Regions from separate parts of the Streptomyces sp. NPDC091281 genome, predicted to be linked through region 1. Evidence: riboswitches for the same ligand, from Rfam matches in the RefSeq annotation. Region 1 holds a riboswitch; each other region holds the start of a gene.
What was found. Region 1 has a riboswitch for thiamine pyrophosphate ahead of thiC (phosphomethylpyrimidine synthase ThiC). Riboswitches for the same ligand answer to the same signal wherever they lie in the genome.

Region 1 (7,669 bases):
GGTGAAGTGGGTGGCGGTGCCCGTCATCGCGCTCGTCGTGTTCGGCGGCCTGATAGCCAGCGTCGTCGGCTTCCTCATCGGACTGCTCTTCAAGCTGCTGGTCTTCGTCGCCCTGGTCGGCGGACTGGTCTACGTGGTGCGGAAGTTCACCGCGAGATCCTCCTCGCGCGGCGACTGGTGAGCGTCCGGGGCGCCCGCGGCCGGTGACGGTCGGCGGGGGTCCCTCGGCCGGGGGAAGTTTCCCGCGGGGCAGGACCGACGGCGGCGGCGCGCCGTTAACGTCCGGAACCCGTCGTGGAGACGCGAGCGGCGTTCCCCCTCCCGTGTTCCCCGCACGGACCGCCCTCTCGCGCTTCGGGAGTGACCCTTGGCCACGGTTGACGCCGCCGTACCCGCGGAGCAGTACCCGCCCCTCGCCCTCGCCCGCTCCGTCACGCCCCCGCTCCAGCGCCCGGCGAGCAGAGGCGTCCCCGAACAGCCGCACCCCGCGGCGACCCTCATCGGCTCGGTCCAGCGCGCCATGCGCCTCCTGGAGACCGTCGCCGGGCACACCGGCGGCGCCCCCGCGAAGCAACTGGCGCGGGAGACCGGACTGGCGCTCCCCACCGCCTACCACCTGCTGCGCACCCTGGTCCACGAGGGCTATCTGCGCCGGGACAAGGGGATGTTCTTCCTCGGGGAGGCGGCCGAACGCCTCGGCAGCAGCGGAGCGGCGCAGAAACGTCGCAGCACCGTCGTGGACACCCTCGCGCAGTGGCGGGATTCGATCGGTGTGCCGGTCTACTACGCGCGGTACAGCGAGGGCGAGATCGAGGTCATGTGCGTGTCCGACACCCCGGGCACCCCGGCGGTCGAGGAGTGGGCCGACTTCCGTGAGACGGGGCACGCGCACGCCATCGGCCAGTGCCTGCTGTCCCAGCTGGACGAGGAGGCCCGCCGCGACCACCTCGACCGCTATCCCGCCCGGTCGATCACCCCGTACACCGTCCGTGACGAACACACCCTGCTGCGACGGCTGTCCCGGACCCGGCGGCTGGAGACGGTGATCGAACGTCAGGAGTACGCGCTGGGCACGGTGTGTGCCGCGATCCCCCTCACCGTCGGGACGACGGCGGCCACGATGGCCATCTCCCTCCCCGCCCACCAGGCCGACCGGCTGCTGTCCGCGGCGCAGCAGCTCCAGGACCAGGTGGCGCGCGTGCTGGGGGCGCTGGCGCTCTCTATCAGTATCTGAAAACTCACTCCTTGTGATCTCGCGTGTACGTTCAGCAAGATGCCTCAAGGTGTCAAAGGGTGATTACCGGCCATTCGACGGCATGACGGGGTTAGGCGATGCGCGAGTCCGTACAGGCAGTACAGGCAGAGGTCATGATGAACTTCCTCGTCTCCGAGGAGCTGTCGTTCCGCATCCCGGTGGAACTCGGCTACGAGACCTGCGATCCGTACGCCGTGCGGCTCACCTTCCACCTCCCCGGGGATGCCCCGGTGACCTGGGCGTTCGGTCGTGAGCTGCTCATCGACGGGGTGGGCCGGGCGTGCGGCGAGGGCGACGTACGGGTCGAGCCCGCCGACCGGGACGTGCTGGGCGAGGTGCTCATCCGGCTCCAGGTGGGCGCCGACCAGGCGGTGTTCCGCTCCTCGGCGGCTCCGCTGGTGGCGTTCCTGGACCGCACCGACAAGCTGGTCCCGCTGGGCCAGGAGGGCGCGTTCGCCGACTTCGGCGCCCACCTCGACGAGACCCTGGACCGGATTCTCGCCGAGGAACAGAGCGCGGGCTGAGCGGACCGCCCTCGGCGGGGTCCGGTACGGCTGTGCAGGAACGCTTCTGCTGGGCTGGATCACGGGTCCGGGCGCCGAGGTGCCCGGCGACGGCGCCGATCAGACGATCAGGCGATCAGCGGAGCAGGCGGGGTCGCCGGGCACGGGCAGGCTTCGCGCCGGGCACCGGCACCCCCGCCGGTCCCAGGAGGACCGGTAAGGCTCCCGGTCCCGGAGGCCCCGGAAGGCCCAGCAGGGGTCAGCGCTTGCGGCGTCGGCCCCGGCCGGTCCTCGGGGGCTGCGGCGCCGCCGGAGCGGGCGACGCGCCGGCGCCCACGGCCGCGCCCGGCGGTGACGCCTGTGCGGGGGCCCCGGCCGTCTTCCCGCCGTTCGGCCGGTCCGCCGAGACCACGAGGGCGGCGAGCGCGGTGGTCACCGGCACCGACGCGACCAGACCGATCGAACCGACTAGCGTCCGCACGATCTCCTCGGCCACCAGCTCACTGTTGGCCACCGTGCCCATGCTGCTCTGCGCGATGGAGAACAGCAGCAGCAGGGGCAGCGCGGCGCCCGCGTAGGCGAGGACGAGCGTGTTGACCACCGACGCGATGTGGTCGCGGCCGATGCGGATGCCCGCCCGGTACAGCCCGCGCCACCCCATCGAGGGGTTGGCCTCGTGCAGCTCCCAGATCGCCGAGGTCTGGGTGACCGTCACGTCGTCCAGGACACCGAGCGAACCGATGATGATGCCCGCGAGCAGCAGACCGCTCATGTCGATCGTCGGATACAGACCGTGGATCAGACCGGTGTTGTCGTCCGTGTTCCCGGTCAGCGCGGCCCAGTCGATGAACCAGGAACCGAGGACGCCGATCAGCAGCAGCGAGATCAGCGTCCCGAGCACGGCCACCGAGGTGCGCGCCGAGAGACCGTGACACAGATAGAGGGCGATCAGCATGATCGCGCTGGCCCCGACGACCGCCACCGCCAGGGGGTTCGAGCCCTGGAGGATCGCGGGCAGGATGAAGAAGTTGAGGATGAGGAAGCTCATCGCGAGCGCGACCAGCGCCATCACCCCGCGCAGTCGCCCGACGACCACGACGGCGACCGCGAAGATGAGGGCGAGCAGGGTCATCGGCACCCGGCGGTTGATGTCGGTGACCGAGTACTGGAGGTCCTTCGGCGCGGAGGGCTCGTAGGCGACCACGACCTTCTGGCCCTCGTGCAACTGCCGTGACTGGTCCGGCTGGACGATCTCGGTGAAGGTGCGGCCCTTGTCCTTGCCCGTGTCCACCCGGATCGTGGCCCGCTTGCAGGTGCCGTTCGCCTGTTGTGCGGCGGAGGATCCCTCGGCGGTCGACGTGTCCCCGGTGGGCGTCCCGCCCGAGGCGTTCACCGACGAACAGCTCAGCTTCTCCACGGTGGTGACCGTCGCCTGCTGTGTCTGCCGGTCGAAGCCCACTCCGGTCCGCTCGTGCGCCGGGGCGCCACCCGGCCACAGCACGACCAGGCCCGCCAGCACCGCCACGGCGAACGGGATCAGCACCGCCGCGATGATCTTGCGCAGGTGCTGGGAGACGGGCGCCGCCGGGCCGTGACTGTGGCTGTGCCCGTGCCCGTGACCGCCTCCGGACGATCCGCCACGGTCCCCGGGCCCACCGTGGCCGTGGCCGTGCCCGCCCGAGCCGTCGCCGGGTCCGTCGTGGCCGCCCTGCCCCCCGTGGCCGCCGGCGCCGCTGGTCCCACCGGGACGGCCGCCCTCGCGGTGGCCGCCCGCGCCGGGGACGTTGCCGCCCACACGTGCGCCGTCGCCGTAACCCTCGTCCGGGCGGCGGCCGCTGTCGTGGCCGTGAGGGTGGCCGTGGCCAGGACCCTGGCCCTGGACACGGCCCTGGCCCCGGCCCTGGCCTCTGTCGTGCTCGTGGCGGCCGCCGAAAGTGGGGTCGCCGCCGTCGCTTCCGCCGAAGGCGCGGTCGTCGCCGAACCAGGACGACCCGCCCTGGGGGGCACCGGTTCCGCCGCCCGGTCCGAGGCGCGGTTCCGGCGGGGGAGAGGGGGGATGGGGAGTCGTGGTCACCGCCCGATCATCGCAAGAACGACAGAGGCCCACTGTTCACCGCGCCACAAAGGACGCTAGCGTGGTGACACCTTTGCACACGCGGGAGCTCGGAGCACCGGGCTGAGAGGGCGCTGACCTCCGTCTTCGCGATGTTTCACGTGGAACGCCATCACCACCGAGTGATGTTTCACATGAAACATCGGCAGGCGGTAGCCGCTGCGTCGACCGCTGAACCTGTTACCGGGTAATGCCGGCGTAGGGAGTAGGTCTCATGACCATCAAGGACGCACGCACGCCTGCCTCCGCGCAGACCTCGACCGAGGTCTCCGCACCCGACTCCGGGGAGGCCGGGAAGTCCATCGGCTGGCACAAGGCGTACGTCGAGGGCACCCGCCCCGACCTGCGGGTGCCGGTCCGTCAGGTGCATCTCACCAACGGCAAGTCCGTCACGCTGTACGACACCTCGGGCCCGTACACCGACCCCCATCAGGAGACCGACGTCCGCCGCGGGCTGCTGCCGCTGCGGGAGAACTGGATCATCTCGCGCGGGGACACCGAGGAGTACGCGGGGCGGCCCGTCCGCCCGGAGGACGACGGCATCAAGCACACCTCGCCGCGCGGCGGACTGCGCAACCTCGACGCGGTCTTTCCCGGGCGTCCGCGCCTGCCGCGCCGCGGCCGGGACGGGCGGGCGGTGACCCAACTCGCCTACGCGCGGCGGGGCGAGATCACCCCCGAGATGGAGTACGTGGCCCTCCGGGAGAACGTGGCACCCGAGGTGGTGCGGGAGGAGATCGCGGCCGGGCGGGCGGTCCTGCCCGCCAACGTCAACCACCCCGAGATCGAGCCGATGATCATCGGCAAGCGGTTCCTGGTGAAGGTCAACGCCAACATCGGCAACTCGGCGGTCACGTCCTCCATCGAGGAGGAGGTCGAGAAGATGACGTGGGCGACCCGCTGGGGCGCCGACACGGTCATGGACCTGTCCACCGGCCGGAACATCCACACCACGCGCGAGTGGGTGCTGCGCAACTCCCCCGTCCCCATCGGCACGGTGCCGCTGTACCAGGCGCTGGAGAAGGTCGACGGCAAGGCCGAGGAACTCACCTGGGAGATCTACAAGGACACCGTGATCGAGCAGGCCGAGCAGGGCGTGGACTACATGACGGTCCACGCGGGCGTGCGCCTGCCGTACGTGCCGCTGACGGCCAACCGCAAGACCGGCATCGTCTCGCGCGGCGGCTCGATCATGGCCGCGTGGTGCCTGGCCCACCACAAGGAATCGTTTCTCTACGAGCACTTCGAGGAACTCTGCGAGATCCTCGCGGCCTACGACGTCACGTACTCGCTCGGCGACGGTCTGCGGCCCGGCTCCATCGCGGACGCCAACGACGAGGCGCAGTTCGCGGAGTTGCGCACGCTCGGGGAACTCAACCGGATCGCGAAGCGTTTTCACGTACAGACCATGATCGAGGGCCCGGGACACGTCCCGATGCACAAGATCAAGGAGAACATCGACCTTCAGCAGGAGATCTGCGATGAAGCTCCGTTCTATACGCTCGGCCCGCTGACCACCGACGTCGCGCCGGCCTACGACCACATCACGTCCGGCATCGGTGCCGCGATGATCGCCTGGTGGGGCACGGCGATGCTCTGCTACGTCACGCCGAAGGAGCACCTCGGCCTGCCCAACCGGGACGACGTCAAGACCGGGGTCATCACCTACAAGATCGCCGCTCATGCCGCGGACCTCGCCAAGGGGCACCCCGGGGCGCAGGAATGGGACGACGCGCTGTCCGACGCCCGGTTCGAGTTCCGCTGGGAGGACCAGTTCAACCTGGCCCTCGACCCGGACACGGCACGGGAGTTCCACGACGAGACCCTGCCCGCGGAACCGGCCAAGACAGCCCACTTCTGCTCGATGTGCGGGCCGAAGTTCTGCTCGATGAAGATCTCGCAGGACATCCGGCGGCAGCACGGGGGCAGCCGGGCCGAGGTCGAGGAGGGCATGGCACAGAAGTCCAAGGAGTTCGCCGCCAACGGCAACAGGGTGTACCTGCCGCTGGCCACCTGACGCACGGGGACGGCGCTGCCCCCGTGCGCGACGGAGCACGGGGGCAGCGCCGTACGCGTCGGTCGAACGGTGGGGGTGAGGTGGATGGCGGGGTGCGCGGGGGACCGGAGTCGCGCCGTCGGAGGCTGTACTGCGGCTGGGGAGGGGCATCCGGCCCGTACCGGACGGTTGCTCTTCCGTGAGCGCTCGCCAGACTGGGCCCATGACAGTGCCATCCATGAGCAAGGGCGCCAACCTTCCGGTCGACGCGCCCGTCGTCCGCGCGGAGATCAGCTGGTCCACGGCGGGCGGGGGGCCGGACATCGACGTGTCGGCCCTGCTGCTCACCTCGGCCGGAAAGGTGCGGGACGACGCGGACTTCGTCTTCTACAACCAGCCGCGCCACGCCTCCGGGGCGGTCCTGCACCGGGGCAAGCGCGGCGACGCCGGCACCACGACCGACTCCGTGGAGGTGGACCTGCGGTCGCTGGAGGGCGCGGTCGACCGGGTGGAGATCTGCGCCTCGGCCGACGGGGGCACCTTCGGGCAGGTGACGGGGCTGACCCTGCGGTTGCTCGACGCGGCGGGCGGGACGGAGCTGGCGCGGTTCGAGATGCGGGGCGAGACGGAGACGGCCTTCATCGGCGGCGAGCTGTACCGGCGCGAGGGGCGGTGGAAGTTCCGCGCGGTCGGGCAGGGGTACGCCTCCGGACTCGCGGGCCTGGCCACGGACTTCGGGATCAGCGTGGACGAGGAGCCGGCGGCCCCGGCGCCTCCGGTCGTAGCGGGGCCGCCGTCCGCCCCGGCCCCGACGCCCACGGTCGTGTCGGCGCCCCTGGCCCCGCCGGCGTCCTCACCCGCGTCACCGCTCCCGCCCGTGCCCCAGTCCTCCCCCTCCCTCCCGCCCCAGGCCCCGCCCGTCCCGCCCGTCCCGGCCGTGCCGCCGACGGCTCCCTCTCCGGCTCCCCGCCTGACCAAGGGCGAGGAGCATCTCCCCGTCGACATGCGCAAGCGGCTGTCCCTGCGGAAGGAGCAGGTCGCGGTCAGTCTGAGCAAGCGCGGGGCTACGGGCGTGCGGGCCCGTATCGTGCTCGTGCTCGACGCCTCCGGCTCGATGTCGTTCCTCTACTCGCGGGGCGTGGTGGCGGACGTCGTGGAGCGGATGGCCGCGGTGGCGGCCCAGTTGGACGACGACGGCTCCCTTCAGGCCTGGACGTTCGCCTCCGAGGCGGCCCGGCTGCCCGACCTGAGCGTGGGCGAACTCCCGGAATGGCTGCGGCTGCACGTGCGGGTGGGGGAGATGAGCCTCTTCCGCCGGAACAAGAAGCCCCGCAAGGGGATGGAACCCGGCCAGGTCGACATGCGGACGATCGGCATCCAGAACGAGGAGCAGAAGGCGATCGCCCAGGTCAGGGACTTCGTACGGGCGAACCCGGCGAGCGATCCGACCCTGGTGCTGTTCTTCTCCGACGGCGGCGTCTACCGCGACGCCGTCATCGAGAAGGAGCTGCGCGCGGCGGTCGAGGAGCCGATCTTCTGGCAGTTCGTGGGCCTCGGCCGCTCGAACTACGGCGTCCTGGAACGGTTCGACACCCTGCCCGGCCGCCGCGTGGACAACGTGGGCTTCTTCGCCGTCGACGACATCAGCACCGTCCCGGACCAGGAGCTGTACGACCGGCTGCTGTCGGAGTTCCCGAGCTGGATCACCGCCGCCCGGCAGGCGGGCATTCTCTGACCCACGGCACCGCGCGAAGCCGGAACCGGAATGGGATCTGGACCCGGTGGCGGCGCGGCGCGCCGCC
Region 2 (7,669 bases), on a different contig from region 1:
CGCCCGGCCGGCTGACCGCCCAGCCCTCGGCGAAGCCGCGGCGGAAGGAGAGGGTGACGTAGGTCTGGCCGACCGCGAAGGCGGCGGCGCCCAGACCGATCACGACGACCGACGGGATCAGGACACCGACGACGACGCCGACGAAACCGCCGAACGCGAGCAGCCGCCAGCGCAGCCGCGCCTTGTACTGGAGGAGCACCTCACCCAGCAGCCACAGCGCGACGACGCCGAACGCGATGTAGAGGACCGTCCAGCCCATGTACGCCCCTCTCCCAGTGGCCGCACCGCAGTGTGTCGTACGTCGGAGCGACCGGTCTAGGCCCGCGGAGGATGGTGCAGGCCCAGGTTCTCGTAGATTTCCAGAGTCGCCGTGGAGTTGTTCAGCGTGATGAAGTGCAGTCCGGGCACTCCCTCGGCGAGCAGCCGAGCGCAGAACTCCGTGGCGAAGTCGATTCCCATGGAGCGTACAGCGGCCGGATCGTCTTTGGCTGTGAGGATGCGCTCTTTCAACTCGGCCGGGAAGTGGGCATTGCTGAGCTTCGGCAGCCTCTCCAGCATCTTCACACTCGTCACCGGGAGGATTTCCGGGATGACGGGCGTCTCGCAGCCCGCCGCGGCCACCCGGTCGCGCAGCCGCAGGTAGGACTCGGGCTGGAAGAACATCTGGGTGACGGCGTAGTCGGCTCCGGCGCGGCACTTGTCGACGAAGTGGCCGACGTCGGTGTCCCAGTCGCTGGAGCGCGGGTGCATCTCGGGGAACGCGGCCACGCCGACGCAGAAGTCGCCGGACTCCTTGATGAGGCGGACGAGTTCGGCGGCGTAGGTGAGGCCCTGGGGGTGCGGCACCCACGCGCCCATGGGGTCGCCGGGCGGGTCGCCGCGCACGGCGAGCATGTTGCGGATACCGGCGTCGGCGTACTGGCCGATGATGTTGCGCAGTTCGGCGACGGAGTGGTCGACGGCCGTGAGGTGGGCGACCGGGGTGAGCGTCGTGTCGGCGACGATCTGCTGGGTCTCCTTGACCGTGGTCGCGCGCGTGGTGCCGCCCGCGCCGTAGGTCACGGAGACGAAGTCGGGGGCCGCCGCCTCGACCCGGCGGAGGGCGTCCCACAGACTTCGCTCGCCCTTGGGCGTCTTCGGCGCGTAGAACTCGAACGAGTACGTCGTCTTGCCGGCAGCCAGGATGTCGCGCACGGTACGCGCGCGGTCCGTCCTGGTGGAGGCGGTTCCGAGGGCCATACCCGCAGGTTAGCCAGGGCGAGGGGCTCTCCCCACCGGATCTCGGATATTTGCCCGAATTGCCGGACTGTTGTCCACCCCTTGGACAGCCGCGCGGCCCCGCCGAGCAGCGCTTTCTGTCCGGAACCGCTCTGGACGGCGGGCGCCCGGCGTGGATGGCTCGGGTGGGTGGCTCAGTGGTCCCGGAGGCGCTGCGCGAACGTGGCGGCGGCGGCGCCGGGGTCGTCGGCCTCGGTGATCGCCCGGACGACGACGACCCGGCGGGCGCCCGCCTCCAGCACCGCGTCGAGGGTGCCGAGGTCGATGCCGCCGATGGCGAACCAGGGGCGTGCGGTGCCGAGGGCGGCGGTGTGGCGGACGAGGTCCAGGCCGGGGGCGTGGCGGCCGGGCTTGGTGGGGGTGGGCCAGCAGGGGCCGGTGCAGAAGTAGTCCACGCCGTCCTGGACGGCGGCGGCATCGGCCTCGGCCGCCGAATGGGTGGAGCGGCCGATCAGGACGTCGGGGCCGAGGATCGCGCGGGCGGCGGGGACGGGCAGGTCGCCCTGGCCGAGGTGGAGGACGTCGGAGGCGGCGGCGTGGGCGACGTCGGCCCGGTCGTTGACGGCGAGCAGCCTGCCGTGGCGGGCGCAGGCGTCGGCGAACACCGCCAGGTGCTCCAGTTCCTCGGCGGCCTCCATGCCCTTGTCGCGCAGCTGCACGATGTCGACCCCGGCGGCGAGGACCGCGTCCAGGAATTCGGGGAGGTCGCCCTGGCGCCTGCGGGCGTCGGTGCAGAGGTAGAGGCGGGCGCCGGAGAGGCGGGCGCGGGCGGTGTCGGGCATGGCTGGGGTCCCCCCTGGGACGGTCACGCGCCAGGAGGGTCCCGGCGCCACGGCGTCCCGGCCGCGGCGGGATCGCCGCGGCCGTGCGCCGGTCGGTGCAGTCGGTGCTGTCGTTACGGAGTGCTGCGGGCCGGGGTGCCGCGGGTCAGACCGCGAGGGCCTGGGCGCGGCGCTTGACCTCCGTGCCGCGGTTCTCGCTGAGGGCCTGCGCCGGGGTGCCCGGCAGGGACGGGTCGGGGGTGAAGAGCCACTCCAGCATCTCCTCGTCGGAGAAGCCGTCGTCCCGCAGCAGCGTCAGGGTCCCGACCAGGCCCTTGACGACCTTGTCCTCGTCGATGAAGGCGGCGGGCACGTGCAGCGCGCGGTTCTCGCCGCGGCGCACGGCGATGAGCTGGCCGTCCCGGAGCAGCTGCCGGACCCGGGTCACCTCGATGTCGAGCATCTCCGCGATGTCGGGCAGGGTGAGCCAGGCGGGGACGAGGGCATCGGTCTTTGCGTCGATCTCGGTCACCCCTCAAGACTGCCATCCCCCACCGACACCCGGTACCCGAGCCCCACCGACCGGGTCTCCGACGGACGGGAGCGGCCAGGTGCGGGGGGGGGCGGGGGATGCGGTGGCCGCCCCCACGAACCCCCTCGCCGAACCCCCCGGCCTCAAGCCGTGGCCGTGGCCCCCTTCAGAGGCCGCGCCGGATCGATGAGCAGTTCCGGGTCCATCCTCGCGCCCGCCTCGATGAGCTTGCGGCCCTGGGCCAGGTCGCGGGGGCGGCCGACGGCGAGCAGGGCGATCAGGCGGCCCTCGCGCAGCCAGCAGACGGTCCAGGCGGGGCCGGTGGGGTCGCCGCGCCACAGGGTGGTGTCGGCGGCGGTGTGGTGTCCGGCGTACTGGACGAAGCGGCCGAACTGCTCGGACCAGAAGTACGGGACCGGGTCGTAGACCTCCGGGGGCTCACCGGTGGGGTCGCCGACGATGTTGGCGGCGACCGTGCGCGGGCCCTGGAGGGCGTTGTCCCAGTGGTGGACGAGGAGCCGCTCGCCGTAGCGGCCGGACGGGAAGGAGGCGCAGTCGCCGACGGCGTGGACGTCGGGCAGGCCGGTGCGCAGGTGGGCGTCGGCGACGATCTCGCCCTGGGGGCCCAGTTCCACGCCGGACCCGGCGAGCCAGGCGGTGGCGGGGCGGGCGCCGATGCCGACCACGACGGCGTCGGCGGGCAGCCGGGAGCCGTCGTCCAGGAGGACCGCGCCGGGTTCGACGCGGGTGACGCGCGTGCGGGTGCGCAGGTCGGTGCCGCTGTCGGCGTACCAGGCGGCCATCGGGGCGGCGACCTCGGCGGGCAGCGCGCCCGCGAGCGGCCGGTCGGCGGCCTCGACGACGGTGACCGCGCAGCCCGCCTCGCGCGCGGCGGTGGCGAACTCGGCGCCGATCCAGCCCGCGCCGACCACCACCACGTCGTGCCGGGCGGCGAGGACGGGCCGCAGCCGTTCGGCGTCGTCCAGGGTGCGCAGCAGGTGGACGCCGGGCACGCCGTCGGTGCCGGGCAGGCGCAGCGGTTCGGCGCCGGTGGCGAGGACCAGGACGTCGTACGGGACGGGCCCGGCGGAGGTGTCCAGTTCACGGTCGGCGGGGCGCAGGCCCAGGGCCTCGCTGCCGAGCCGGAGGTCGACGCCGAGGCTCTCGAAGTCGACGTCGAAGGCGGAGCCCTCGGCCTTGCCGAGGAGGACGGCCTTGGAGAGCGGGGGCCGGTCGTAGGGCTGGTGGGGTTCGGCGCCGACGAGGGTCACCGTGCCGTCGAAGCCCTGTTCGCGCAGGGCGACGGCGGTCTGCACCCCGGCCATGCCCGCCCCGACGACGACCACCCGCCGCCCGCCGGGCCGATCCGGTCTGCCGGGGCCGCCCGTCTCCGGCGCTGGTTCCGGCGCTGCTGTCGGTGCCGCGTCCCGCGTCTGCTCGCTCACCTGATCACCTTAGACAGCTGACGGAGGGTCAGTCAGCGGCCGTGCTCCGTGACCTGCTCCACAACGCTGGTCCCGCGGCCGGGCCGCGACTCCCACTGCCAGCTCTCGTCGAGGCGCACCCGCCCGTCGGGCAGCTCGACGACGGTGGAGACGCAGTGCCCGCCGGCCGTGGAGCCGTCCCGCGTGAGCTGCGTGTACCGGAAGTCGAGCCGGTCACCTTCCCGGGTACCCAGCAGATGGCCGCGTACGACGTCCCCGCCCGCGTAGTCGGCCCAGATCACGCCGTCCCGCTCGTGGTAGGCGAAGCGGGTGCCGGTGCCGACCTGGCCGGGTGCCTGGTCGGCGACGGGGGCGAGGACGAGACCGTCGAGGGACCGGGCCACGGCGGGGGCTCCCTTCCGGGGAGGGGGCGCTCCCTTACCGGGGCGCGGAGCGTGCGACTAGGCTGGCCACCGTAGAGCACTCGCGGGAGCCCGGACGCACCGGGCTGAGAGGGAGGCTGGCGGCCTCCGACCGTACGAACCTGATCCGGGTCATGCCGGCGAAGGGAGGGGCTGGACGCCCATGTCCTCACGAACATCCGACGTCCTCGTCGTCGGGGGCGGGATCATCGGCCTGGTCACGGCCTGGCGGGCCGCGCAGCGCGGTCTCGGCACGGCGGTGCTGGACCCGGAGCCGGGCGGCGGGGCGGCGTGGGTGGCGGCCGGGATGCTGGCCGCGGTGACCGAGCTGCACCACGGCGAGCAGACCCTGCTCGGCCTCAACCTGGAGTCGGCGCGCCGCTATCCGGCGTTCGCCGCCGAGCTGACCGACCTGACCGGGCACGACCTCGGCTACCGCCGGTCCGGGACGCTCGCGGTGGCGCTGGACGCCGACGACCGGGCCCATCTGCGGGAACTCCACGACCTCCAGCGGCGGTCGGGGCTGGCGTCGGAGTGGCTGTCGGGCCGGGAGTGCCGTCGGCTGGAGCCGATGCTGGCGCCCGGGGTGCGGGGCGGGCTGCGGGTGGACGGTGACCACCAGATCGACCCGCGGCGGCTGGCGGTCGCGCTGGTGGCGGCCTGCGAACGGGCGGGCGTGACCTTCCACCGGACCCGGGCGGCGCGGCTGACCGTCACGGCGGACCGGGCGGCGGGGGTGGTCACGGACGACGGCACGGCGCTCGGCGCGGACCAGGTGGTGCTGGCGGCCGGCAGTCTCAGCGGGCGGCTCGCGGGCGTCCCGGCGGCGGCGCTGCCTCCCGTACGGCCGGTGAAGGGGCAGGTGCTGCGGCTGACGGTGCCGCCGCGGTACGCGCCGTTCCTGACCCGCACGGTGCGGGCCGTGGTCCGCGGCAGCCAGGTCTACCTGGTGCCGCGCGCCAACGGCGAGCTGGTCGTCGGCGCCACCAGCGAGGAACTGGGCTGGGACACCACGGTGACGGCGGGCGGGGTCTACGAACTGCTGCGCGACGCCCACGAGCTGGTGCCCGGCATCACCGAACTGCCCCTGACGGAGACCCGCGCGGGCCTGCGGCCGGGCTCCCCCGACAACGCCCCCCTGCTGGGCCCGACCCGGCTGCCCGGCCTGCTGCTGGCCACCGGGCACTACCGCAACGGCGTGCTGCTCACCCCCGTCACCGGGGACGTGATGGCGCACGTCCTGACCACCGGCGAGGCGCCCGAGGTGGCGCTGCCCTTCACCCCCCAGCGCTTCGGCGCGATCCTGTCCGGCACTTCTTCGGAGCAGCCCGCATGAACGCCCCCGCACCGTCCCCGGTCACCATCTCCGTCAACGGCGAGCGGCGCGAGGTCGCGCCCGGCACCGCCCTGGACGCGGTCGTCCGCGCGCTGACCCCGGCGCCGTCGGGCGTCGCGGCGGCGCTCAACGAGACGGTCGTGCCGCGCGGCGCGTGGCCGGTCACCGCGCTCGCCGACGGCGACCGCGTGGAAGTCCTCACGGCCGTCCAGGGAGGCTGACCCGTGGCAGACGACCCGTTCGTCCTCGGCGGTACGTCCTTCTCGTCCCGTCTGATCATGGGCACCGGCGGCGCGCCGAGCCTGGAGGTGCTGGAGCGGGCGCTCGTCGCGTCCGGCACCGAGCTGACCACGGTCGCGATGCGCCGGGTGGACCCGTCGGTGCACGGGTCGGTGCTGTCGGTGCTGGAGCGGCTGGGCATCCGCGTGCTGCCCAACACGGCGGGCTGCTACACGGCCGGGGAGGCGGTGCTGACGGCCCGCCTCGCGCGCGAAGCCCTCGGCACCGACGTGGTGAAGCTGGAGGTCATCGCGGACGAGCGGACCCTGCTGCCCGACCCGATCGAGCTGCTGGAGGCCGCGGAGACCCTGGTGGACGACGGGTTCACCGTGCTGCCGTACACCAACGACGATCCGGTGCTGGCGCGGAAGCTGGAGGACGCGGGGTGCGCGGCGGTGATGCCGCTGGGGTCGCCGATCGGGTCGGGGCTCGGCATCCGCAACCCGCACAACTTCGAGCTGATCGTGGAGCACGCGCGCGTGCCGGTGATCCTGGACGCGGGCGCCGGGACGGCGTCGGACGTGGCGCTGGCGATGGAGCTGGGGTGCGCGGGCGTGATGCTCGCCTCGGCGGTGACGCGCGCGCAGGAGCCGGTGCTGATGGCGGGCGCGATGCGGCACGCGGTGGAGGCGGGGCGCCTCGCGCGCCGGGCGGGCCGTATCCCGCGCCGCCACTTCGCGCACGCCTCGTCGCCGGAGGCGGGCCGCGCGGAGCTGGACCCGGAGCGGCCCGCGTTCTGAGCCGCGGCGGGCGCGCGGGGCACGGCGGCCCGGAGTTCGTCGCGTGTGCGTGTCCCTCGTCACAACTGCGCTTCAGTACCGCTGCCGTCCGGTGCGAGCGGGAGCCGTGTCGGCGCGGACTCGTAGACTCGCGGCGTGGACACGACCCTTCAGGACCCTCTGGTCGGGCAGGTGCTCGACGGGCGTTATCGCGTGGACGCGCGGATCGCGGTCGGCGGGATGGCCACGGTCTACCGGGCCGTGGACACCCGCCTCGACCGCGTCCTCGCGCTCAAGGTGATGCACCCGGCGCTCGCGGCCGACACCTCGTTCGTCGACCGCTTCATCCGCGAGGCGAAGTCCGTCGCCCGGCTGGCCCACCCGAACGTGGTGCAGGTCTTCGACCAGGGCACCGACCGGTCGTACGTCTACCTGGCGATGGAGTACGTCGCGGGCTGCACCCTGCGGGACGTGCTGCGGGAGCGCGGGGCGCTCCAGCCGCGGGCCGCGCTGGACATCCTGGAGCCGGTCCTCGCCGCGCTCGGTGCCGCGCACCGGGCCGGGTTCGTGCACCGGGACATGAAGCCGGAGAACGTGCTGATCGGGGACGACGGCCGGGTCAAGGTCGCCGACTTCGGTCTGGTGCGGTCGGTGGACACGGTGACGAGCACCACGGGCGCCGTGCTGGGCACGGTCTCCTATCTGGCGCCCGAGCAGATAGAGCAGGGCATGAGCGACGCGCGCGTGGACGTGTACGCGTGCGGGGTGGTGCTCTACGAGATGCTCACCGGCGACAAGCCGCACGAGGGCGGCACGCCCGCGGTGATCCTCTACAAGCACCTCCACGAGGACGTGCCGCCGCCGTCGGCCGCCGTGCCGGGGATGGCGTACGAGCTGGACGCGCTGGTCGCGGCGGCG
Region 3 (7,669 bases), on a different contig from region 1:
GACGTTGTCGAAGCCGAGGAAGCGGGCGACGAAAGCGTCCGCCGGACGCTGCCACACCTCCAGGGGCGTACCGGACTGGGCGATCCGCCCGTCGCGCATGACCACCACCCGGTCGGCCAGTGCGAACGCCTCGCCCTGGTCGTGGGTGACCGCCAGCACCGTGGTGCCCAACCGGCCGAACAGTTCACGGAGTTCGACCACGAGCCGTTCCCGCAGCGACCGGTCGAGCTGGCCGAGCGGTTCGTCCAGCATGAGCAGCCGGGGGCTCGGGGCGAGGGCGCGGGCCAGGGCGACCCGCTGCTGCTCACCGCCGGAGAGCGCGGCGACGGCCCGCCCGGCGGCACCGGGCAGGCCGACCAGGTCAAGCAACTCGGCGACCCGCTCGCGCTGTTGCCGCCGGTCGGCGCCGCGCATGCGCAGTCCGAAGGCGACGTTGCCGCCGACGTCGCGCTGCGGGAACAGCTGGTGGTCCTGGAACATCAGGCCCAGTTCCCGCCGGTGCGCGGGCACCCCGTCCTGGTCGCGGCCGTCGAGGAACACCCGCCCGGCGTCGAGGGGTTGCAGTCCGGCGACCGCGCGCAGCAGCGTCGACTTGCCGCTGCCGCTGGGCCCGAGCACGCACACCACCTCGTGTGCGGCGACGGCGAGGTCGAGGGCGTCGAGGGCGGCCCGCTCCCCGAACCGCACGGTGGCGCCCTCGGTGCGCAGCAGGACGGCCGCGTCGGGCCGGTCGGTGGTCGGCGGCATCAGAACTCCCCCGTCCGGTCGGTGCGCAGCCGTTCCAGCACCAGCAGGGAGACCGCGCAGACCAGCATCAGAATCGTCGAAAGGGCCATGGCCTGGCCGTAGTTGGTCGCTCCGGCGCGGCCGAGGAGGCGGGCCACGGCGACCGGGAGGGTCGGGTTGTCGGGGCGGGCGATGAACACGGTGGCGCCGAACTCGCCGAGCGACACGGCGAACGCGAACCCGGCGGCGACCAGCAGGGCGCGCCGCACCAGCGGCAGGTCGACCTCCCGCCACACCCGCCAGGGCGAGGCGCCGAGCACGGCGGCGGCCTCCCGGAGGCGGCCGTCGACGGCGCGCAGCACGGGCAGCATGGTCCGCACGACGAACGGCACCCCGACCAGCGCCTGCGCGAGCGGGACGAGGACCCAGGAGCTGCGCAGGTCCAGCGGCGGCTTGTCGAGGGTGATGAGGAAGCCGAAGCCGACGGTCACGGCGGACACGCCGAGGGGCAGCATCAGCAGCGCGTCGAAGCCGCGGACCAGGCGTCCGGCGTCGCGCCGGGTGAGGGCCGCCGCCGCGAGCGACCCGATCACCAGGGCGATCGCGGTGGCCGCCGCCGCGTACTCCAGGGAGTTGGCGACCGCCTCGATCGGCGGGACGAGGAAGACGCCGCCGTCCTCGTGGGTCAGTGCCCGGTACGAGGAGAGGCCGCCGTCGAGGGAGCGCTGGACGAGGACGGCGAGGGGCAGCACGATCAGCGCGGCGACGGTGGCGAGGACGCCGGCCAGCAGCGCCCACTGCCCGGCCCCGCGCGGGCGGCGGGCGGTGACGGAGGCGTCGACCAGCCGCAGCGCGCTCTCCCGCCGCCGGACGGTGACGGCGTGCACGGCGAGGATCGCGGCGACGGCGGCGAACTGCACGAGGGTGAGGACGGCCGCCGTGGAGAGGTCGAAGATCTCGGAGGTCTGCCGGTAGATCTCGACCTCCAGGGTGGAGAAGGTGGGCCCGCCGAGGATCTGCACCACGCCGAAGGAGGTGAAGGTGAAGAGGAACACCATGAGGGCGGCGGCGGCCACCGCGGGGGCGAGCGCGGGCAGGGTGACCTGCCGCCAGGCGCGCAGCGGGGACGCGCCGAGCAGCCGGGCGGCCTCCTCCTGGCGGGGGTCGAGCTGCGCCCAGAGGCCGCCGACGGTGCGGACGACGACGGCGTAGTTGAAGAAGACGTGCGCGAGGAGGATCGCCCACACGGTGGTGTCGAGACGGACGCCCGCGAGGTCGTCGAGGAGTCCGCCGCGGCCGACGAGCGCCAGGAAGGCCGAGCCGACGACGACGGTGGGCAGGACGAACGGCACGGTGACGACGGCGCGGAGCAGGTCCTTGCCGGGGAAGGACAGCCGGGCGAAGACGTAGGCGGCGGGCAGGGCGATCAGCAGGGTGAGCGCGGTGGAGACGAGCGCCTGCCAGGTGGTGAACCACAGCACGTGCCGGATGTCGGAGCGGCCGAGGACGTCGAGGAGGCGCCCGAACTGCCAGCCGTCGCCGGTGTGCAGGCCGCGGCCGACGATCGCGGCGACGGGGTAGGCGAAGAAGACGCCGAAGAACGCGACGGGCAGCGCCATCAGGCCGAGCCGCGCCGCGCCCGCCCGCCGCCCGCCGCGCTTGGTGACGGCGGTGGCGGCGGACGGTCCGGCGGCCGGGTCGGCTACTTCAGTACGAGCGAGGTCCACGTCGAGACCCACTGGTCGCGGTCGGCGGCGATCTTCGCCGGTGCCATCGTCTCGGGGTCCTTGGCGGGGGGACCGTAGGCGCTGAACTCGGCGGGCACGGCCGCGCCGTTCAGCACCGGGTAGACGAACATGTTGAGCGGCATGTCCTCCTGGAACTCCTTGGAGACCATGAAGTCGATGAGGGCCTTGCCGCCCTCGCCGTTCTTCGCGTTGCTGAGGAGTCCGGCGAACTCGACCTGGCGGAAGCAGGTGCCGTTGGCGACGCCGGTGGGGGCGGTGGTGGGCTTGGGGTCGCCGTAGATGACCTCGGCGGGCGGCGAGGAGGCGTAGCTGACGACGAGCGGGCGGTCGGCGCCGGCCTTGCGGCCGCCCGCGGAGCCGGAGAACTCCTCGTTGTAGGCCTGCTCCCAGCCGTCGACGACCTTGACGCCGTTGGCCTTGAGCTTCTTCCAGTAGTCCTGCCAGCCGTCGTCGCCGTAGCGGGCGGCGGTGCCGAGGAGGAAGCCGAGGCCGGGCGAGGAGGTGGACACGTTCTCGGTGACCAGCAGGTTCTTGTAGGCGGGCTTGACGAGGTCGTCGAAGGTCGCGGGCGGGGCGAGCTGGTGGTCGGCGAAGTACTTCTTGTCGTAGTTGACGCAGATGTCGCCGTGGTCGACGGGCGTCACCCGGTGCTTGCCCCGGTCGAGCTGGTAGGCGGCGCCGACCTGGTCGAGTCCGGCGGCCTCGTACGGCTGGAAGAGGCCGTTGTCGAGGGCGCGGGAGAGCAGGGTGTTGTCGACGCCGAAGAAGACGTCGCCCTGCGGGTTGTCCTTGGTGAGGACGGCCTTGTTGACGGCCTGACCGGCGTCGCCGTCCTCCAGGACCTTGACCTTGTAGCCGGAGCGCTTCTCGAAGTCGGCGAGGACGTTCTTGGAGACGGCCCACGAGTTGTGGCTGACGAGCGTGACGGTCTTGGACCCGCCGCCGCTGTCCCCGCCGCCGTTGTCGTCCGAGGACCCGCACGCCGACAGCGTGACGAGCCCGAGGCCGACGGCCGCGGCGACGAGCGTTCTGGTGTGCCGGACGGTGATGTGCACGTGAAATGTCCTCCTGGGGGTGACCAGGAAGAGACGCGGCCCCGCCCGGACCTCCGGCGAGGAGGCCGCGGGCAGGGCGCAACAGCTCGAGTGATGACCGAACTTCCTACCCAGAATGACCTGGGCGAGGTTCAGAGGGTCTGCGGCCCGGTTGCCGCACTCTCAGCGCTGTGGCGCTCCCCTGTCGGAATATGAACTTGTCCGAAAAACGAAGGTCCTGCGTCGGCCAGACTACCGCTCGGTCGCGGCGAGCTGACCACACGCCCCGTCGATCTCCTGACCGCGGGTGTCCCGCACGGTCACGGGTACCCCGTGCGCGGCGATCGCCTCGACGAACGCCTTCTCGTCCTCGGGCCGCGACGCGGTCCACTTCGAGCCGGGGGTCGGGTTCAGCGGGATCAGGTTGACGTGCACCGGCCGACCCTTCAGCAGGCGGCCGAGCCGGTCACCGCGCCAGGCCTGGTCGTTGATGTCGCGGATCAGCGCGTACTCGATGGAGAGGCGGCGGCCGGACTTCTCGGCGTACCCGAAGCCCGCGTCGAGGACCTCGCGCACCTTCCACCGCGTGTTCACGGGGACGAGGGTGTCGCGCAGTTCGTCGTCCGGGGCGTGCAGCGAGATCGCCAGCCGGCACTTGAAGTCCTCGTCGGAGAACCGGTGGATGGCCGGGACGAGACCGACGGTGGAGACGGTGATGCCGCGCTGCGAGAGGCCGACGCCGTCGGGCGCGGGGTCGGTGAGGGCGCGGATCGCGCCGACGACCCGCTTGTAGTTGGCGAGCGGCTCGCCCATCCCCATGAACACGATGTTCGACAGCCGTGCCGGACCGCCCGGCACCTCCCCGTCGCGCAGGGCGCGCATGCCGTCGACGATCTGGTGCACGATCTCCGCGGTGGACAGGTTGCGGTCCAGACCGGCCTGCCCGGTCGCGCAGAACGGGCAGTTCATTCCGCATCCGGCCTGCGAGCTGATGCACATGGTGACCCGGTCCGGGTACCGCATCAGCACCGACTCCACGAGGGTGCCGTCGCCCATCCGCCACAGCGTCTTACGGGTGGTGCCCTGGTCGGTCGAGAGATGCCGTACGACGGTCATCAGCTCGGGCAGCAGCGCCTCGCGCAGCTTCTCGCGGGCACCGGCGGGGATGTCGGTCCACTCGGCGGGGTCGTGCGCGTACCGCGTGAAGTAGTGCTGCGACAGCTGCTTCGCCCGGAACGGCTTCTCACCGATCTCCGCCACCGCCTCCTTCCGCTCGGCGGGCGAGAGGTCGGCGAGGTGCCGCGGCGGCTTCTTGGCTCCGCGGGGGGCGACGAATGTGAGTTCTCCGGGCTTAGGCATGGCCGTACCAGTGTCGCAGATCGGCCGCGGTGCCCCCGCCGGGCTGTGGACGACCCCCGCGCCCGCACCGGAGGGCGGCGGGAAGCCGGGTGCGGGGGCGGACGGCCGCGGGCCCCCGCCCGGAAGGACGGAGGCCCGCGGCTGTGGCTGTGACGGTCGGACGGTCAGCCGGTCAGCCGGAGCCGACGAAGAGGACCAGGAGGAGCCAGACCACCGGCGCGGTGGGCAGGAGGCTGTCCAGGCGGTCCATGATGCCGCCGTGGCCGGGCAGCAGGCTGCCCATGTCCTTGATGCCGAGGTCCCGCTTGATCATGGACTCGCCCAGGTCGCCGAGGGTGGCGGTGGCCGCGACCGCGAGACCCAGCAGCAGGCCCTGCCACCAGGCGCCGTCGTCGATCAGGAACTCCATGCACAGCGCGCCCGCCACCATCGCGAACGCCACCGCGCCCAGCAGGCCCTCGCGGGTCTTGCCGGGGCTGATGCGGGGGGCGAGCTTGTGCTTGCCGAAGCGCCAGCCGACCGCGTACGCGCCGGTGTCGCTGACGACCGTGAGGAGCAGGAACGTCAGGACGCGCTTCGGACCGTCGTCGGCGGTGAGCATGAGCGCGACGAACGTGGCCAGGAACGGGACGTAGAACGCCGCGAAGACGCCCGCCGTGACGTCCTTGAGGTAGCCCTCCGGCGGCTCGGTCATCCGCCAGACCAGGACCGCCAGCGCGGTCAGGGCCATGGCGACCCAGGCACCCTCGGGACCCCGGACGTACCCGGCGACGACCATGGCGGCGCCGCCGACCGCGAGCGGCACCAGAGGCGCCTTGATGCCCTTGCGCTCGTCGAGCCTGCTGGTCAGCTCCCACAGGCCCACGACGACGGCGACCGCTATCACGCCGATGAAGACGGCCTTCACGACGAACAGCGACGCGATGATCACCGCGCCGAGCCCGACACCGACCCCTATGGCCGCGCCCAGGTCACGCCCCGCGCTCTTCTTCTGCGGTGCGGTCGCCGGTGGCGGGGCGTCGGGCATGGGCTCCGGTGGGGTCGCGTGCGCCGCACGGGGCGGCTGCGTCGGGTGGGTCGTGTCTCGGAACAGGGGACCGCCCAGCCGAGCGGCCCCCCGGTCGTCATCCTGGTTTCCGCCGTGTGCGGGTACGTCGGGGACGATGGGCATGGGGCGAGTCTGCTGCGCCTCAGGCGCATCGTACGCGGGACCCGCCGGAGCGGCCCCCTGGGCGGTCCCCGGAAACGGCCCGTGGCCGGTCGGCCGGCCGTGGACCGGCCCGTGGGCGTGCCCGTGCACGGGGTCGGCGCCGTAGCCGGGTCCGTGCGGGGCCGCGTGGGTCCCGCGGTCGTTGGGCTCCCAGTGACCGGCCTGTGACCCGGCTCGTGGCGGAGTGCCCCAGGAAGAGTCGTTCATCAGACCTCGAGCAGCTCCGCTTCCTTGTGCTTCAGGAGCTCGTCCACCTGCGCGACGTACTTCGCGGTGGTGTCGTCGAGTTCCTTCTCCGCACGGCGGCCCTCGTCCTCACCGACCTCGCCGTCCTTGACGAGCTTGTCGATGGCGTCCTTGGCCTTGCGGCGGACGGAGCGGATGGACACCTTGGCGTCCTCGCCCTTGCTCTTGGCGACCTTGATGTAGTCGCGGCGGCGCTCCTCGGTCAGCTCGGGGAACACCACCCGGATGATGTTGCCGTCGTTGCTGGGGTTGACGCCCAGGTCGGAGTCGCGGATCGCCTGCTCGATGTTGCGCAGCGCGCTCTTGTCGAACGGGGTCACGACCGCCATGCGCGGCTCCGGCACGGAGAACGAGGCCAGCTGGTTGATCGGCGTCGGCGCGCCGTAGTAGTCGGCCACGATCTTGTTGAACATCGCCGGGTGCGCACGGCCGGTGCGGATCGCGGCGAAGTCCTCCTTGGCGACCACGACGGCCTTCTCCATCTTCTCCTCGGCCTCGAGGAGGGTCTCTTCGATCACCACTTGCTCCTGCGTCTTTGAGTAGGCCCGGCTGCGGTTCCTTGCGGGGGCGGCGGCCGGCTGCGTCGCGTCTTCTTCCTGCACGGTTCCCGACCGGCAGGACCTTGTCCATCCCCCGACCAGGGGGGTACCCGCGGTCAGGGGTCCGTACGTGGACCGGGGTACGCCCCCGGCCGGCGGCTGTCGTACGGACCGGGGTGCTCCGGTCAGGCCCGGTTGGCCTGCTCGCCCACCAGCGTGCCGATCTTCTCACCCTTGACGGCCCGCGCGATATTGCCCTCGACGAGAAGCTCGAAGACGAGGATCGGGAGCTTGTTGTCGCGGCACAGGGTGATGGCGGTGGCGTCGGCGACCTTGAGGTCACGGGTGATGACCTCGCCGTAGCCGAGGGCGTCGAACTTGACGGCCGCCGGGTTGGTCTTGGGGTCGGAGTCGTAGACGCCGTCGACGCCGTTCTTGCCCATGAGGAGGGCCTCGGCGTCGATCTCCAGGGCGCGCTGGGCGGCGGTGGTGTCGGTGGAGAAGTAGGGCATGCCCATGCCGGCGCCGAAGATGACGACCCGGCCCTTCTCCAGGTGCCGCACGGCGCGCAGCGGGATGTACGGCTCGGCGACCTGGCCCATCGTGATGGCGGTCTGGACGCGGCTGTCGATGCCCTCCTTCTCCAGGAAGTCCTGGAGGGCGAGGCAGTTCATCACGGTGCCCAGCATGCCCATGTAGTCCGAGCGGGCGCGGTCCATGCCGCGCTGCTGGAGCTCGGCGCCGCGGAAGAAGTTGCCGCCGCCGATCACGACGGCCACCTGGGCGCCGTCGCGGACGACCGCCGCG

Region 2: another riboswitch for thiamine pyrophosphate. It lies ahead of thiO (glycine oxidase ThiO); the one in region 1 lies ahead of thiC (phosphomethylpyrimidine synthase ThiC).
Region 3: another riboswitch for thiamine pyrophosphate. It lies ahead of ACIQPQ_RS36180 (thiamine ABC transporter substrate binding subunit); the one in region 1 lies ahead of thiC (phosphomethylpyrimidine synthase ThiC).

The regions. Positions count from the first base shown of each region.
Region 1 is NZ_JBIVUY010000008.1:171,639-179,307, reverse strand. It holds gene ACIQPQ_RS22005 (DUF5326 family protein) at 1-181, shown strand, start outside; gene ACIQPQ_RS22000 (IclR family transcriptional regulator) at 368-1,234, shown strand; gene ACIQPQ_RS21995 (SsgA family sporulation/cell division regulator) at 1,333-1,779, shown strand; gene ACIQPQ_RS21990 (YibE/F family protein) at 2,018-3,832, opposite strand; TPP riboswitch at 3,904-4,093, shown strand; gene thiC (phosphomethylpyrimidine synthase ThiC) at 4,086-5,888, shown strand; gene ACIQPQ_RS21980 (VWA domain-containing protein) at 6,091-7,602, shown strand.
Region 2 is NZ_JBIVUY010000001.1:950,238-957,906, reverse strand. It holds gene ACIQPQ_RS04220 (hypothetical protein) at 1-259, opposite strand, end outside; gene metF (methylenetetrahydrofolate reductase [NAD(P)H]) at 316-1,239, opposite strand; gene thiE (thiamine phosphate synthase) at 1,413-2,060, opposite strand; gene ACIQPQ_RS04205 (Rv2175c family DNA-binding protein) at 2,206-2,571, opposite strand; gene ACIQPQ_RS04200 (NAD(P)/FAD-dependent oxidoreductase) at 2,715-4,016, opposite strand; gene ACIQPQ_RS04195 (hypothetical protein) at 4,049-4,399, opposite strand; TPP riboswitch at 4,472-4,583, shown strand; gene thiO (glycine oxidase ThiO) at 4,581-5,753, shown strand; gene thiS (sulfur carrier protein ThiS) at 5,750-5,974, shown strand; gene ACIQPQ_RS04180 (thiazole synthase) at 5,978-6,772, shown strand; gene pknB (Stk1 family PASTA domain-containing Ser/Thr kinase) at 6,908-7,669, shown strand, end outside.
Region 3 is NZ_JBIVUY010000020.1:56,311-63,979, reverse strand. It holds gene ACIQPQ_RS36190 (ABC transporter ATP-binding protein) at 1-747, opposite strand, end outside; gene ACIQPQ_RS36185 (ABC transporter permease) at 747-2,453, opposite strand; gene ACIQPQ_RS36180 (thiamine ABC transporter substrate binding subunit) at 2,429-3,529, opposite strand; TPP riboswitch at 3,615-3,722, opposite strand; gene rlmN (23S rRNA (adenine(2503)-C(2))-methyltransferase RlmN) at 3,761-4,867, opposite strand; gene ACIQPQ_RS36170 (phosphatidate cytidylyltransferase) at 5,040-6,284, opposite strand; gene frr (ribosome recycling factor) at 6,284-6,841, opposite strand; gene pyrH (UMP kinase) at 7,048-7,669, opposite strand, start outside.